Regions from separate parts of the Mycobacterium sp. NPDC003323 genome, predicted to be linked through region 1. Evidence: riboswitches for the same ligand, from Rfam matches in the RefSeq annotation. Region 1 holds a riboswitch; the other holds the start of a gene.
The links. Region 1 has a riboswitch for cobalamin ahead of ACWDUN_RS14565 (ABC transporter substrate-binding protein). Riboswitches for the same ligand answer to the same signal wherever they lie in the genome.
Positions count from the first base shown of each region.

Region 2: another riboswitch for cobalamin. It lies ahead of ACWDUN_RS10990 (energy-coupling factor ABC transporter permease); the one in region 1 lies ahead of ACWDUN_RS14565 (ABC transporter substrate-binding protein).

Region 1 is NZ_JBSFSB010000005.1:100,200-107,285, reverse strand. Features, by position in the region: gene ACWDUN_RS14590 (alpha-E domain-containing protein) at 1-270, shown strand, start outside; gene ACWDUN_RS14585 (transglutaminase family protein) at 274-1,113, shown strand; gene ACWDUN_RS14580 (ribonuclease Z) at 1,124-1,981, opposite strand; gene ACWDUN_RS14575 (CBS domain-containing protein) at 2,091-2,519, shown strand; gene ACWDUN_RS14570 (GNAT family N-acetyltransferase) at 2,529-3,134, shown strand; cobalamin riboswitch at 3,100-3,240, shown strand; gene ACWDUN_RS14565 (ABC transporter substrate-binding protein) at 3,283-4,299, shown strand; gene ACWDUN_RS14560 (ABC transporter substrate-binding protein) at 4,299-5,306, shown strand; gene ACWDUN_RS14555 (FecCD family ABC transporter permease) at 5,306-6,328, shown strand; gene ACWDUN_RS14550 (ABC transporter ATP-binding protein) at 6,325-7,080, shown strand; gene ACWDUN_RS14545 (NtaA/DmoA family FMN-dependent monooxygenase) at 7,077-7,086, opposite strand, start outside.
Region 2 is NZ_JBSFSB010000003.1:279,071-286,156, forward strand. Features, by position in the region: gene ACWDUN_RS10955 (carbonic anhydrase) at 1-555, opposite strand, end outside; gene ACWDUN_RS10960 (A/G-specific adenine glycosylase) at 566-1,450, shown strand; gene ACWDUN_RS10965 (GlxA family transcriptional regulator) at 1,447-2,415, opposite strand; gene ACWDUN_RS10970 (hypothetical protein) at 2,487-2,741, shown strand; gene ACWDUN_RS10975 (alpha/beta fold hydrolase) at 2,715-3,485, opposite strand; gene mhuD (mycobilin-forming heme oxygenase MhuD) at 3,528-3,839, shown strand; gene ACWDUN_RS10985 (serine hydrolase) at 3,820-5,172, shown strand; cobalamin riboswitch at 5,204-5,403, shown strand; gene ACWDUN_RS10990 (energy-coupling factor ABC transporter permease) at 5,441-6,160, shown strand; gene ACWDUN_RS10995 (energy-coupling factor ABC transporter substrate-binding protein) at 6,163-6,510, shown strand; gene ACWDUN_RS11000 (CbiQ family ECF transporter T component) at 6,520-7,086, shown strand, end outside.

The sequences.
Region 1 (7,086 bases):
AGCCTCGAGGAACTGCAGAACGGTAGGCACAACCGGGTGGGCTCCACCGGTGAGGCACAGCGCCTGCTCGGGCGTGCCCGCAGCGAGTTGGAGTTCCTGCAGCCCGGCCTGCTGCTCGAATCGCTGGCCGATCACCTGTCGGGGCTGCAGAAGACGTGTGCCGATGTCAGTGAGGCGTTGGCGGTGCAGTACTTTCACTCCGCTCCGTGGGTGGCCTGGACCGACGCGGGCAAGCACGGTGCCGTCGTCATCGAAGAAGGGGAGATCTGACAGATGTGGCGGATGCGCGTGGTCCACGCGACCGGATACGCCTACAAGTCACCGGTCACCGCGTCGTTCAACGAGGCGAGGCTCACCCCGCGGTCGGACTCCCGGCAGAACGTCATCCTCAACCGGGTCGAGACCGTGCCGGCCACCAGGTCGTATCGCTATCTCGACTACTGGGGTACCGCGGTGACGTCCTTCGACCTGCATGCCCCGCACACCGAACTGGAGGTCACCTCGTCCTCGGTGGTGGAGACCGAGGTCGGGGAGATGCCCGCGGAGGCGGTCAGCTGGGAGGATCTGCGCGCCGAGGCGGTGATCGACAGGTTCGACGAGGTGCTCAGCCCCACCGACTACACACCGGCGAGCAAACGCATCCAGCGTGTGGGGCAGCGCATCGCCAAGGAGTACGAACCGCAGGAGGCCGTGGTGGCCGCCGCGAACTGGGTGCGCAGCGAACTGGACTACGTCCCGGGCACCACCGGTGTGCATTCGTCGGGGCTCGACGCGCTGCGGGAGGGCAAGGGGGTGTGCCAGGATTTCGCGCACCTGACCCTGATCCTGTTGCGTAGCATGGGGATTCCCGCCAGATATGTGTCCGGGTACCTGCACCCCAAGCCGAAGGCGGCGGTCGGTGACACCGTCGACGGGCAGAGCCACGCCTGGGTGCAGGCCTGGACCGGCGGTTGGTGGAACTACGACCCCACCAACGACACCGACATCAACGAGCAGTACATCACCGTCGGCGTCGGCCGTGACTACTCCGATGTCACCCCGTTGAAGGGCATCTACTCCGGCGAGGGTTCCACCGATCTGGACGTGGTGGTCGAGATCACCCGCCTGGCCTGAGCGGGCGACCTCACGACGTCTTCGTGCAGACGCCGGGGTGGACCTGGACCCGGTGCAGATCGTCACCGAGTTCGATCTGCCGGTCGAACCGGCCGGCGGCCAGCGCCCGCCACTGGTCCTCGGTGCCCTTGACCATCGCAGGCACATAGTGGGTGAGGATCAGGATGCCGACCCCGGCCCGGGCCGCGGTCTCGGCGGCCTGCTCGACGGTCGAATGATAGTCGCAGATGTCGCGGATGCGTTGGAGCGGCATCGAGTCGATCAGGTCCTTGCGAATCACCGTGTGCACCAATGCGCCCGCGCCGGCGGCCAACTCGTCGAGGGTGTCGCACGGAACGGTGTCACCGGCCAGCACGACCGAGGCACCGTCGTGCTCGATGCGGAAGCCGATGGTCGGCGCCACGGGCCGGTGGTCGGTCGGGGCCACGCTGACCCGCACACCGACCTCGTCCCAGACCGCGCCCTCGGTGAACTCGTGCACCCGGACCAGCGGCGGAGCGCTCAGATCGCCGTGATGGGCGATGCGGTAGCCGATATCGTGCCCCAACGCGGTCAGCGTCGCCTGCACCAGGGCCGACGTGCCCGGCGGCCCGATGATCGGCAGCGGCACCGGGTCCGGGGTGAACGTGGTGATCCACCTCGTGATGAGGACGTCGCCGAGATCCACGATGTGGTCGCTGTGCAGGTGCGTCAACAGCAGCGCGCTGAGCATGTTGGCGCCCGACCCGGCGGCGGCGAGCCGCTGCAGCACCCCGCGCCCGCAATCGACCAGGAAGGTCTGCTCACCGGCGCGGATGAGGGTCGACGGGCCGGCCCGGTCGGGGTCGGGGAGGGGGCTTCCGGTGCCCAACAGGGTGACCTCGATCATCGCTCAGATATACCGTTCGGATGCCGGTCGGTTGCCGACATTCGTCGAATCGGATCGCGATCCGTCGTAGCCTTGATTGTGTTCGTGGTCACACTGTGGGGAGGGTGTCATGCGCATCGCCGACGTGCTGAAGAACAAGGGAGCCAGCGTCGCGACCATCACCGCCGAGACGTCGGTGGCCGACCTGCTGGCCGGGTTGGTCGATCGCAACATCGGGGCGATGGTGGTCGTGGGCCCCGACGGGCCGGTCGGCATCGTGTCGGAACGCGATGTGGTGCACCGGCTGCACGAGCTGGGCGGAGATCTGCTGAACCGTCCGGTCAGCGAAATCATGACGACCCACCTGGTGTTCTGCTCACCGGACGACTCGGTCGACAGCCTGAGCGCGGCCATGACGCACCACCGGGTGCGGCATATCCCGGTGCTGCAGGACGGCCGACTCGCCGGCATCGTCAGCATCGGTGACGTCGTCAAGACCCGCCTGCAGGAACTCGAATCCAGCACCGAGCACTTGCAGGCATACATCACTCAGGGCTGAAATGAGGGCATGAGCTCCGTTGCCGTCCGCCCCGCAGTGCGGGCCGACACCGCCGCGCTGTCCCACGTACTCGGTCGGGCCTTCTTCGACGACCCGGTGATGGCTTGGATGCTGCCCGACCCACAGGCTCGCCGGGCCAAGCTGCACAAGCTGTTCGCCGCACTCACCCGGCACCACCATCTGGCCCGCGGCGGGGTCGAGGTGGCCACCGCCGGATCCGGTATCGCCGCAGCCGCGCTGTGGGATCCGCCGGGGCAGTGGCGCCACACCACCGTCGAGGAGTTGCGCGCCGCGCCGTCGATGTTGTGGACCTTCGGTGCCGCGGTGCGCCGCGGTATGCAGGTCTCGGAATTGATGAAACGGTCCCATCCCGAAGAGCCGCACTGGTATCTGGCGGTCATCGGCAGCGACCCGCAGGTGCGCGGCGGCGGACTGGGCCATGCCTTGATGCGGTCCCGGTTGGACCGCTGCGACGCCGAGTTCGCGCCGGCCTATCTGGAGTCCAGCAATCCGGACAACATCGGCTACTACGAGCGCTTCGGATTCGAGGTGACCGGCGAGATCACCGTTGCAGACGGGCCGACCCTGTACCCGATGTGGCGCACGCCAAGGTAGGGTGCGGGGACCGACAGCAGGGGAATCCGGTGTGAATCCGGAGCTGACGCGCAGCGGTGTCGAGGTGTGACCTCGGAGCCCGAATGCCTGCCGCCGGTGAATCGTTGGCGGCTCCGCGTTCGAGCCCTGCACCGAAGGAAGTCATCTCGTGCGTGTGTTCACCACACTGTCAGCTGCACTGATCCTGCTCACCGGTTGTGGGGCCGCTGATGTCCCCGACGCCGCGCCTGCCGCACCCGACACCGGCGGCCGCACCAGCTATCCGCTGACGCTGGACAACTGCGGCGTGCAGGTCACCTTCGACGGACCGCCGCAGCGGGCGGTGTCGCTCTATCAGGCCTCCACCGAGATTCTGTTGTCGCTGGGATTGGCCAACCGCATGGTCGGCACCTCGACATGGTTCGATCCGGTGCTACCCGAACTGGCCGAGGACAACGAACGGGTGCCGCGGTTGGCCGACAACGATCCGGGGCTGGAGACGGTGCTCGATGTCGAGCCGGACATCATCACCTCGGCCAGCGCGCACACCTTCACCCCGGCGGTGGTGGGCGAGCGCGCACGACTGGCCGAATTGGGCATCCCCACCTATCAGTCACCGTCGGTGTGCGTCGACGCCGATGTCGACGGTGAGACGGTGACCAGGACCGCGCCCCTGAAGATGGACACGCTGTTCCGCGAAATCACGGAACTGGCACAGATTTTCGATGTCCAGCAGCGCGGCGAGGAGCTGATTTCGCAATTACGCTCACGGCTGGCCGACGCGCCGGAGATGCCCGGTGACGGTGCCACCGTCGCGTTCTGGTTCTCCGGGCTGCGCACGCCGTACATGGCCGGGTGCTGCTCGGCGCCGGGGCTGTACGCGACCGAGGTCGGTGCCACCAACGTGTTCGCCGACGCGCGCGAGGATTGGCCCGAGGTCAGCTGGGAGGCCGTCGCCGACCGCGATCCCGACGTCCTGGTTCTGGCCGACCTGAGCCGCAAGCGCATCGACGGTGACGCGTTGGACGCCAAGATCGGTTTCCTGGAATCGGATCCGGTGACGCGCAACATGTCGGCGGTGCAACAGCAGCGCTATGTCGTGCTGACCGGCTCGGAACTGGATCCCGGGATCCGTCAGATCGACGCCATCGAGAAGATCGCCGCCGGCTTCGGGGTACGCCGGTGATGGCGCGTCGATACGCGGCGCTGGCCGCGGTCCTGCTCGTGGCCGGCTGCGGGCACGACGACACCTCGGCCGAGGCGGCGACCACCCCGGGTTTCCCGATCACCGTGCACAACTGCGGCCGCGACGTGGTGATCGACGCACCACCGCAGCGTGCGGTCGCGCTGAACCAGGGCTCCACCGAGATCCTGCTGTCGCTCGGGCTGGCCGACCGGATGGTGGGCACCGCCACCTGGACCGACCCGGTCCGGGAGAATCTGGCCGACGCCAACGCCGCGGTGCCGCGGCTGGCGGACAACAAGCCCGCTTTGGAAACCGTGCTGGACGCGGAACCGGATTTCGTCTCGGCGTCCTTCGCGGGAACGCTGGGGCCCGGTGGTGTCGCCGACCGCGACCAGTTCGAATCCCTCGGTGTGCCCAGCTATCTGGCGCCGAGCGACTGCGTGGGGAAGGTGTCGGTCAACGCCGACGGGGCCCGCACCGAACCGTTCACCATGGCGGCCGTCTACACCGAGATCCGGGAATTGGCGCGCATCTTCGACGTCACCGACCGCGGTGAGGAGCTGATCGCCGATCTGGAACAACGGGTCTCGGCGAGCCGAATGCAGGCCGATGCCGATCTGGCGTACTGGTTCTCCGATGTTCGTGCCCCGTACTTCGGCGGGTGCTGCGGATCCCCGGGGGTGATCACCGACACCGTGGGGGCCCGCAACATCTTCGTCGACACCACCGAGGAATGGCCGCAGGTGAGTTGGGAGGTCATTGCCGAGCGGGATCCCGACGTGCTGGTGCTCGCCGATCTGAGCCGTCGCACCATCGACGGTGATGCCCTGGACACCAAGATCCGATTCCTGGAGAGCAATCCGGTGACATCGCGGATGACGGCCGTGCAGCAGAAGCGCTATGTGGTGGTCAACGGTGCCGATCTCAATCCGTCCATCCGTACGGTCGACGGCGCCGAGAAGGTGGCCGCGGGGTTGCGCCGATTCGGATTCGCCGACGGCCGTTGATGGTGCGCACGCGTTCGTTGCCGGTGCTGTGGGTGCTGGGTCTTGCGCTGCTGGTGTTCTCGGCGGCCGTGGCGATCACGATCGGCCCGGCGGCGCTGTCGGTCCGGGACGTATACGGGATCGTGGCCGAGCATCTGGGTGCCGGTCCGTCGGGTGCCACCCGGATCCAGGACGGCATCGTGTGGCAACTCCGGCTGCCGCGGGTGCTGTTGGCCGCGGTCTGCGGTGCCGGGCTGGCGCTGTGCGGGGCGATCCTGCAGTCGTTGCTGCGCAATCCGTTGGCCGATCCGTTCGTGCTCGGGGTGTCCTCGGGTGCGTCGACCGGGGCGGTGCTGATCGCGGTGCTCGGCGTCGGTGCCGGCACCGTGACCCTGTCGGGCGGCGCGTTCGTCGGTGCGGTGCTGTCCTTCGGGGTGGTGCTGCTGCTCGCGTATGCCGCCGGTGGTGGTACCGATCGGGTGGTGCTGGCCGGAGTCGCGGCCACCCAACTGTTCTCGGCGCTCACATCGTTCATCGTGCTGTCCTCGGCCGACGCCGAGCAGACCCGCGGCGTGCTGTTCTGGCTACTGGGCTCGTTGGCCGGGGTGTCGTGGAACGACGTCGCGGTGTGCAGTGCGGTGGTGGGCGTGGGTCTGGTGTGCTGCCTGGCCTACGCCCGGGCGCTGGACGCGTTCGCCTTCGGTGACGATGCCGCGGCCTCGCTGGGCGTGTCGGTGCGCCGGGCGCGGATCGTGCTGCTGGTGCTGACCGCCCTCATCACGGCCGCGCTGGTCAGCGCCGCCGGTGCCATCGGGTTCGTCGGGCTGGTGCTGCCGCATGCCGCGCGCTTCGTCGTCGGGCCGGCGCACCTGCGCCTGTTGCCGACGGTGGCGATCTTCGGGGCGGTGTTCATGGTGTGGGTCGACACCCTGGCCCGCACCCTGTTCGCGCCTCAGGAGCTGCCCACCGGCGTGGTGACGGCCTTACTGGGTGTCCCGGCGTTCGCGATGATCCTGTTGCGCCGCAGGGGGATACCGTCATGAGCTTGCAGGCGAACGATATCGGTTGGACCCGCTCGGGCCGGCTCGTGCTGGACGGCGTCACCATCGGACCGGCGCCCGGCGCCACGGTCGGGCTGTTGGGGCCCAACGGCTCCGGGAAGTCGTCACTGCTGAAACTGTTGGCCGGTGTGCACCGGCCCAGCGAGGGCACGGTGCACCTCGACGGCGAGCCGGTGGCGCGGATATCGAAGCGCGCGCTGGCCCGCCGGGTGGCTCTGGTGGCTCAGCACTCCGAGACCGAACTGCACATCACCGTGCGGGATGTCGTGCGCCTGGGCCGCATTCCCTACACCGGCATGACCGGCACCGACGACGCCGGGACGGTGATCGTCGAGACCGCGTTGTCGGCCACCGGCCTGCTCGACATGACCGACCGGTACTGGCACACACTGTCGGGCGGGGAGCGCCAGCGGGTCCAGATCGCCCGGGCGCTGGCGCAGGATCCCGACTATCTGCTGCTCGACGAGCCGACCAACCATCTGGACATCGCGCATCAGCTGGAGATCCTGCGTCTGATCCGCCGACTCGGGGTGACGTCGGTGGTGGCGCTGCACGACCTCAACCTCGCCGCGATGTTCTGCGACCACATCGTGGTGCTGTCCGCCGGGACGGTGGTCGCCGCCGGCGCACCGGCGCAGGTGCTGACCGAGGAACTGGTCCGTTCGGTCTACGGCGTGGCATGCACCGTGACCGTCGAGGACGGCTATCCGCACGTCCGGTTCGCATACCGTTAAGCGCTG
Region 2 (7,086 bases), on a different contig from region 1:
CAGGCCGACGATGGCCAGCTCACCCGAGCGGACGCGGTCGGCGATGACGGTGGACCGCGCCATCAGCTGCGAGGCGGTCTCCTCGACGTGGCGGGCCTCGAACTCGTCGACCCGGCTCAGGCCGTCACGGCGGCCCGCCAGAATCGACGGCATGACGCGCTCGACGATGTCGCGGATGTAGCCACCCGGGATCTCACCGTCGTCCAGGGCGTTCAGGGTGGCCTTCACCGCGCCGCAGCTGTCGTGGCCGAGGATGGCGATCAGCGGGACGTTGAGCACGCCGACGGCGTATTCGATCGAGCCGAGCACCGCGGAGTCGATGACGTGACCCGCCGTGCGGACCACGAACATGTCGCCGAGGCCCTGGTCGAAGATGAGCTCGGCGGCCACCCGGCTGTCACCGCAGCCGAACAGCACCGCGGTGGGCTTCTGCGCCTCGGTCAGCCGGGCCCGGTCTTCGATGCCCTGGCTGGGATGCTCGGGCTGGCCGGCGACGAAGCGCTCGTTACCCTCTTTGAGTGCCTTCCACGCGGAGATCGGATTCGAGTTCGGCATGACGAGAAGTATGCCCCAGTCCGAATACGGCATCGACCCGGATGACCTGCTGGCCTGGTTCGACACCGCCGAACGCGATCTGCCGTGGCGCCGGCCGGGTGTGACGGCCTGGCAGATCCTGGTCAGTGAGTTCATGCTGCAGCAGACCCCGGTCAGCCGGGTGGAGCCGATCTGGCTGGACTGGGTGGCGCGCTGGCCGACGCCGTCGGCAACTGCTGCGGCCGGGCCGGCCGAGGTGCTGCGGGCCTGGGGCAAGCTCGGCTATCCGCGCCGCGCCAAACGGCTGCACGAGTGCGCGACGGTGATCGCCGCCGAGTACGACGATGTGGTGCCCGACGATGTCGAGACCCTGCTGACCCTGCCCGGTATCGGCGCCTACACCGCACGGGCGGTCGCGTGCTTCGCCTATCGGCAACGGGTCCCGGTGGTGGACACCAATGTGCGCCGGGTGGTGTCGCGGGTGGTGCACGGCTGCGCCGAGGCCCCGGCCAGCACTCGCGATCTGGCCGAGGTGGCCGCCCTGCTGCCCGAAGGTGCTGCGGCGCCGCGGTTTTCGGCGGCGCTGATGGAGCTCGGGGCGATCGTGTGCACCGCGCGCAACCCGCGCTGCGGGTTGTGTCCGCTGCCCGCGTGCCGGTGGAAGTCAGCGGGCCACCCGCCGGCGACCACTCCGGCGCGCCGGGTGCAGCGTTATGCCGGCACCGATCGTCAGGCCCGCGGGCGATTGTTGGACGTGCTGCGCGCCAGCGCGGCGCCGGTGACGCGAGCCCAGCTCGATGTGGCCTGGTTGTCCGATACCGCCCAGCGCGACCGCGCGCTGGATTCGCTGCTGACCGACGGTCTGGTGGAGCAGACCGCGGCGGGGTTGTTCGCGCTCGCGGGCGAGGGTGACTAGGCGCTCTCCTCGCACGAGTCGCAGGAGAACCGGCGACGGTAATCCGACGGTGTCACCCCGATGATCCGCCGGAAGTGGTGGCGCAACAGCGTCGCGGTGCCGAATCCGCAGCGGTCGGCGACCCGGTCGATGTCCAGGTCGGTCTCCTCGAGCAGTCGGCGCGCGTAGAGCACCCGCTGATCTGTCACCCACTGCATCGGGGTGCGCCCGGTCTCGTCGACGAAGCGGCGGGCGAAGGTGCGCGCCGACATGTTCGCCCGCGCGGCGAGCGAGGCCACCGTGTGCGGCTTGTCCAGATTGGCCAGAATCCAGTCCAGTTGCGGGGCAAAGCCTTCGGAGTAGCGAGCCGGAATGGGCTGATCGATGTACTGGCGCTGACCGCCGTCGCGCTGTGGCGGGACCACCATCCGGCGGGCGATCTTGTTGGTGACCTCGGCGCCCAACTCGCGGCGCACCAGGTGCAGGCAGGCATCGATACCGGCCGCGGTGCCCGCACTGGTGATCAGGTTGCCGTCGTCGACGAACAGCACGTTGCGGTCGACCCGTGCGGTCGGGTGCGCGGCGGCCAGGTCGTCGGCGTGCATCCAATGCGTGGTGCACGGCCGGCCGTCGAGCAGTCCGGCCGCACCGGCCAGGAAGGCGCCCGAGCAGACCGTCAGCACGGTCGACCCGGAGTCGACGGCGCGGCGCACCGCATCCAGCGCCTCGGGTAGGTAGTCGGATCCGCTGATGGCGGGGATCGCCACCAGGTCGGCGCCGGTCAGCTCGTCCAGGCCGTGGTCGGGAGTCAGCGTCGCGCCCACCGAGGTGCGGATGGGCTCGCCGGCCCGCGGTCCGCACACCTTGAAATCGAAGTTCGGCACCCCGTCGGCGGATCGGTCGATGCCGAACACCTCGCAGATCACGCCGAACTCGAAAATCGCTAGACCGTCCAGCACCAGCACCGATACGCTCGATATCGCCATGGCAGCATTTTATCTCAAGGTGTCATTCCTGCCACTGTTGGCTGGATATTTATCAACGGAGTATTACTGCCATGACCACAGCACTGATCACCCTCGCCATACTCGCGCCGTTCCTGTTGGGCGCGTTCCTGATCCGCGCCGCCCACCGCCAGGGCATCCTGCGGTTGTCCCTGGATCAGTTCCGCATCGCCGCACCACTGGCCGGTAGCTTCCACGCCGAGGACCGCGACGGGCTGCGCACCCAGCACGAACTCGACGCCATCCGCAGCCGGTTCTCCGAGCACCCCGTCTGGCCCGCCTCAAGCGCCTCCGGCGAGCGTCGTTAGAAAGCCGTGTACGGCGTCGCGATAGGCGTCGGGAGCATCATCGTGGATCAGATGTCCCGCCCCCGGCACCTGCAGATAGGTTGTGCGGTAACCCGTTTCATGCATCTGGCGCATCTGCCCCGGCGGTGCCACGGTGCCGCCGGCCTCCAGCAGCAGCACCGGGGCGCGCACATCGCGCCACTGTTGCCAGTAGTCGCGGGTGCCCCACTGCGCGGCGATCTCGATCCATCGATCGGTGTGACCGTGCAGCCGCCAGCCGGTCGGGGTCCGATCGAAGGCCTCCAAGAAGTACTGCCCGGCCACCGGGCCGAACTCCCGGTACACCTGCTCGGCCGCATCGAACTCGACCGGCAGGGCGCGCAGCCACGGCTCCCACGGCCCGGTGGTGCGGCCGCGGAAGTCCGGCGCCATGTCCTCGACGACGACGGCCGTCACCAGATCCGGGCGCTGCGCGGCCAGACACCACGAGTGCAGGCCGCCCATCGAATGCCCGATCAGCGTCACCGGGCAGCCGAGTCCGGCCACCGCGTCGCCCAGATCCTGCACGAAACGCTCCGTGCTGACGGGGTACGGATCGGCGACATCGCGACCCCGGTGCCACGGCGCGTCGTAGGTGTACACCGTCCCCAGCGCGGTCAGCCACGGCAGTTGACGCGACCAGGTGCTGCCGCGTCCCATCAGCCCGTGCACCAGGACCAGCGGCGCACCGGTGCCACCGCGCGCGGTCAAAAGATCGCTTCGCATGCCGACATCCTGCCGGGGGCCGGCCCGGGTAGCCTCATGCACATGCCCGTCGTGAAGATCAATGCCATCGAGGTCCCGGCCGACGCAGGCCCGGAACTGGAGAAGCGGTTCGCACATCGCGCCCACGCCGTCGACAACCAGCCCGGTTTCCTCGGCTTCCAGCTGCTGCGCCCAGTCAAGGGCGAGGACCGCTATTTCGTGGTGACGCAGTGGGAGTCCGAAGAGGCGTTCCAGGCCTGGGCCCAGGGCCCCGCCGTGGAGGCGCACGCCGGCCAGCAGAACAAGCCGGTCGCCACCGGTGCCTCACTGCTGGAGTTCGAGGTTGTGTTGGACGTTGCGGGGACCGGTAAGTAACACGCCGCGGCGCGCGCTGCAGATAGCCGCCCTGGCCACCGCTGCCGTCCTCGCGGCATCCGGCTGCGCCCACACCGGCCCGCCGGTGGCCGATGCGGCGTACGGCATGCACATCGAGACCAACACCCCGCAGGGGCTGCGCGCCAAGCAACTGCTGGACATGGTCAACTCCGACTGGCCGATCGGGGTCGTGCCGGTGGCCACGCTGGCCGCGCCGCAACAGGTGGAATACGTCGCCGGGGCGATGGACCGGCTCTGGGCCGACCGCCCCATCACCGTCACCGCCATGTCACTGGGCGCCGGGCAGGCCACCCTGCACGTGCGCAATTCCTACGGCATCGAGCAGATGATCGAGATGCGCACCGGTGCGGGCGGTCTCGTCGACCGCTTCGAGGTCACCGTCGACAAACCCCGGATCCGGCAGTGGTCGGATGTGGACGCCGCGATCGCCCGCTCCGGTGCCGCCTACGCCTATCAGGTGTCCAAGGTCGACGACGGCAAGTGCGTGCAGGTCGCGGGCACCGACGTCGACAAGTCCATGCCGCTGGCGTCGATCTTCAAGCTGTACGTGCTGCTCGCGCTCGCCGATGCGGTCCACGCCGGAACCGTCGACTGGGACGAGCGGTTGACCATCACCAAGGCGGACAAGGCCGTCGGCTCGGCGGGCTTCGACGAGCTCGAGCCCGGATCCACGGTATCGGTGAGAGATGCTGCGCAGCAGATGATCTCGGCGAGCGACAATATGGCCACCGACATGTTGATGGCCCGCCTCGGTCCCGGCGCGGTGGAACGGGCGCTGGTCACCGCAGGCCATCACGACCCGTCGAAGATGACGCCTTTCCCCACCGCGCACGAGTTGTTCTCCATCGGCTGGGGCAAGCCCGATGTGCGCGCCGAGTGGAAAAACGCGTCCCCGCAGCGCCGCGCGCAGATGCTCGCGGACACCAGAGCCCTTCCCTACGAACCGGATCCGATGCTCACCCGGGTCCCGGCCTCGCCGTACGGCATCGAGTGGTACGGCACCCCGATGGACATCTGCCGGGTGCACGCCGCGCTGCAGGCCGCCGCGACCGGGCCGGCGGCACCGGTACGCGACATCCTGTCGGCCACCCCCGGCATCGAACTCGACGAATCCCGGTGGGGCTATGTCGGCGCCAAGGGCGGCAACCTGCCCGGCGACCTCACGTTCAGCTGGTACGCCGAGGACCGCACCGGGCAGGGTTGGGTGGTCAGCTATCAGCTCAACTGGCCGCAGTATCGCAGCCTGACCGCGGCGACCTGGTTGCTGTCGGTCGCCACCGAGTCATTCGGTCTGATCCCGGTGGGCAGCTGACCACATCGCCGACTCATGCGCATACCGCGATGTATGCTCGCCCTGCTGCGGCGTTCGGGAACCCGGTGTGAAACCGGGGCGGCCCTCGCCACTGTAAACGGGAAGTCGGCGTCCATCGGTGCCACTGCTCGCACGTCGTGCGGGCGGGAAGGCGGACTCCGGCGTTGCGGACCACCACGGTGGTCCGGTGGACCCGTGAGCCAGGAGACCGGCCGCAGCACCGATATCGATGCCCACGAGGTGCTGGGCGGAAAGGCACGTCAGACATATGCACATCGCAGAGGGATTCCTACCTGCGGCGCACGCGATCGGATGGACCGTCGCGTCGGCCCCATTCGTCGTCTACGGCGCCCGACAGGTCGTCGTCACCGTCAGGAAGCACCCGTCCGCGGGTCCGCTGCTGGCCGCGGTCGGCGCGTTCTCGTTCGTCATGTCGGCCATCAAGTTGCCGTCGGTGACGGGCTCCAGCTCGCATCCGACCGGCACGGGCCTGGGCACGGCGATCTTCAGACCACCCGTGATGGCGTTCCTGGGCACCATCGTGCTGCTGTTCCAGGCGCTGCTGCTGGCCCACGGCGGCATCACCACCCTCGGCGCGAACGCGTTCTCGATGGCGATCGCCGGACCGTGGGCCGGTTTCGGCGTCTTCTACCTGCTGCGCAAGGCCGGGGTGGGCGTGTTGCCGGCGGTGTTCGCGCTGGCCTTCGTCGCCGACCTGTTCACCTACATCGTCACCAGCTTCCAGCTGGCCCTGGCCTTCCCGGCCGCCGAAGGCGGTTTCGGGGAGAGCTTCGCCGAGTTCATGGCCGTCTTCGCGGCCACCCAAGTACCGCTGGCCATCGTCGAGGGCCTGGTCACCGTCGTCGTGGTGCGGGTGCTGATGCAGGTGGCGTCCTCGGAACTGGTGCGGCTGGGCTTCCTGCGGCGCGCCGACATGCCGGCCGGCGCCGATGACGAACTGCCCGTCGGCGATCGCAAGGAGGTCTGAACGTGAGCACCGCCAACACCACCTCGACCGGGCGCTCGGTCGTGATGATGACGATCGCGCTGCTGGGGCTGGCCGCAATCATCACCATCGGCTCGCTGCTGTACGGCTACTCGCAGGACTCCGACGCGGAGTTCGGTGGCGCCGACGGACAGGCCGAGGAAGTGATCACCGAGATCCACGCGGACTACGAGCCGTGGTTCTCCCCGCTGGTCGGCGAACTGCCCGGCGAGGTCGAATCCGGTCTGTTCGCCATCCAGGCCGGTGCGGGTGGTCTGATCCTGGGTGCTGCGATCGGCTGGTACGCCGGCCGGCACCGGGGACGGAAAGAAGCGGCCACCGCCCAGCGGTAAGCCGCCCGCGTGAATCCGCTCGAGATCAGCGCCGCCCAGAACCGGTGGGCGCGTGACCCCGCCGCCGAGAAACTGTTCCTGTTCGCGGGGTTGCTGCTGTGCGCGATGGTGCTGCCACCGCGCACGGCAGCACCGCTGGTTCTCGCCGCAACCGCGGTGGTGACGCTGGTGCTGGCCCGGGTGCGGGTGCGGTTGTTCCTGCTGGTGTTGCTCGGTCCGGTGCTGTTCATCGCGATCGGGTCGGTGCCCATCGCGGTCAGCCTGCGCGGCGGAGCGCACCTGGAACCCGGCGGTGTGGATCTGGCCGTGGACACCGCGCTGCGCTCGATGGCGGCCTCGGCGGCCACCATCGGACTGGCGTTGACGACGTTGATGGCAGACCTGCTGGACCTGGCGCGCCGCGCCGGGGTGCCCGCCCCGCTGTGCCATGTCGCCGACCTGACCTATCGGCTGGTGGGGATCCTGGTGCAGTCGGCGCGCAGCGCCCGCGAGGCGGTCGGGCTGCGATTGGGATTGCGCAATCCGCGGGATGCCATCGCGGCCATCGGCTCGCAGACCGCGCTGATCTTCGTCCGC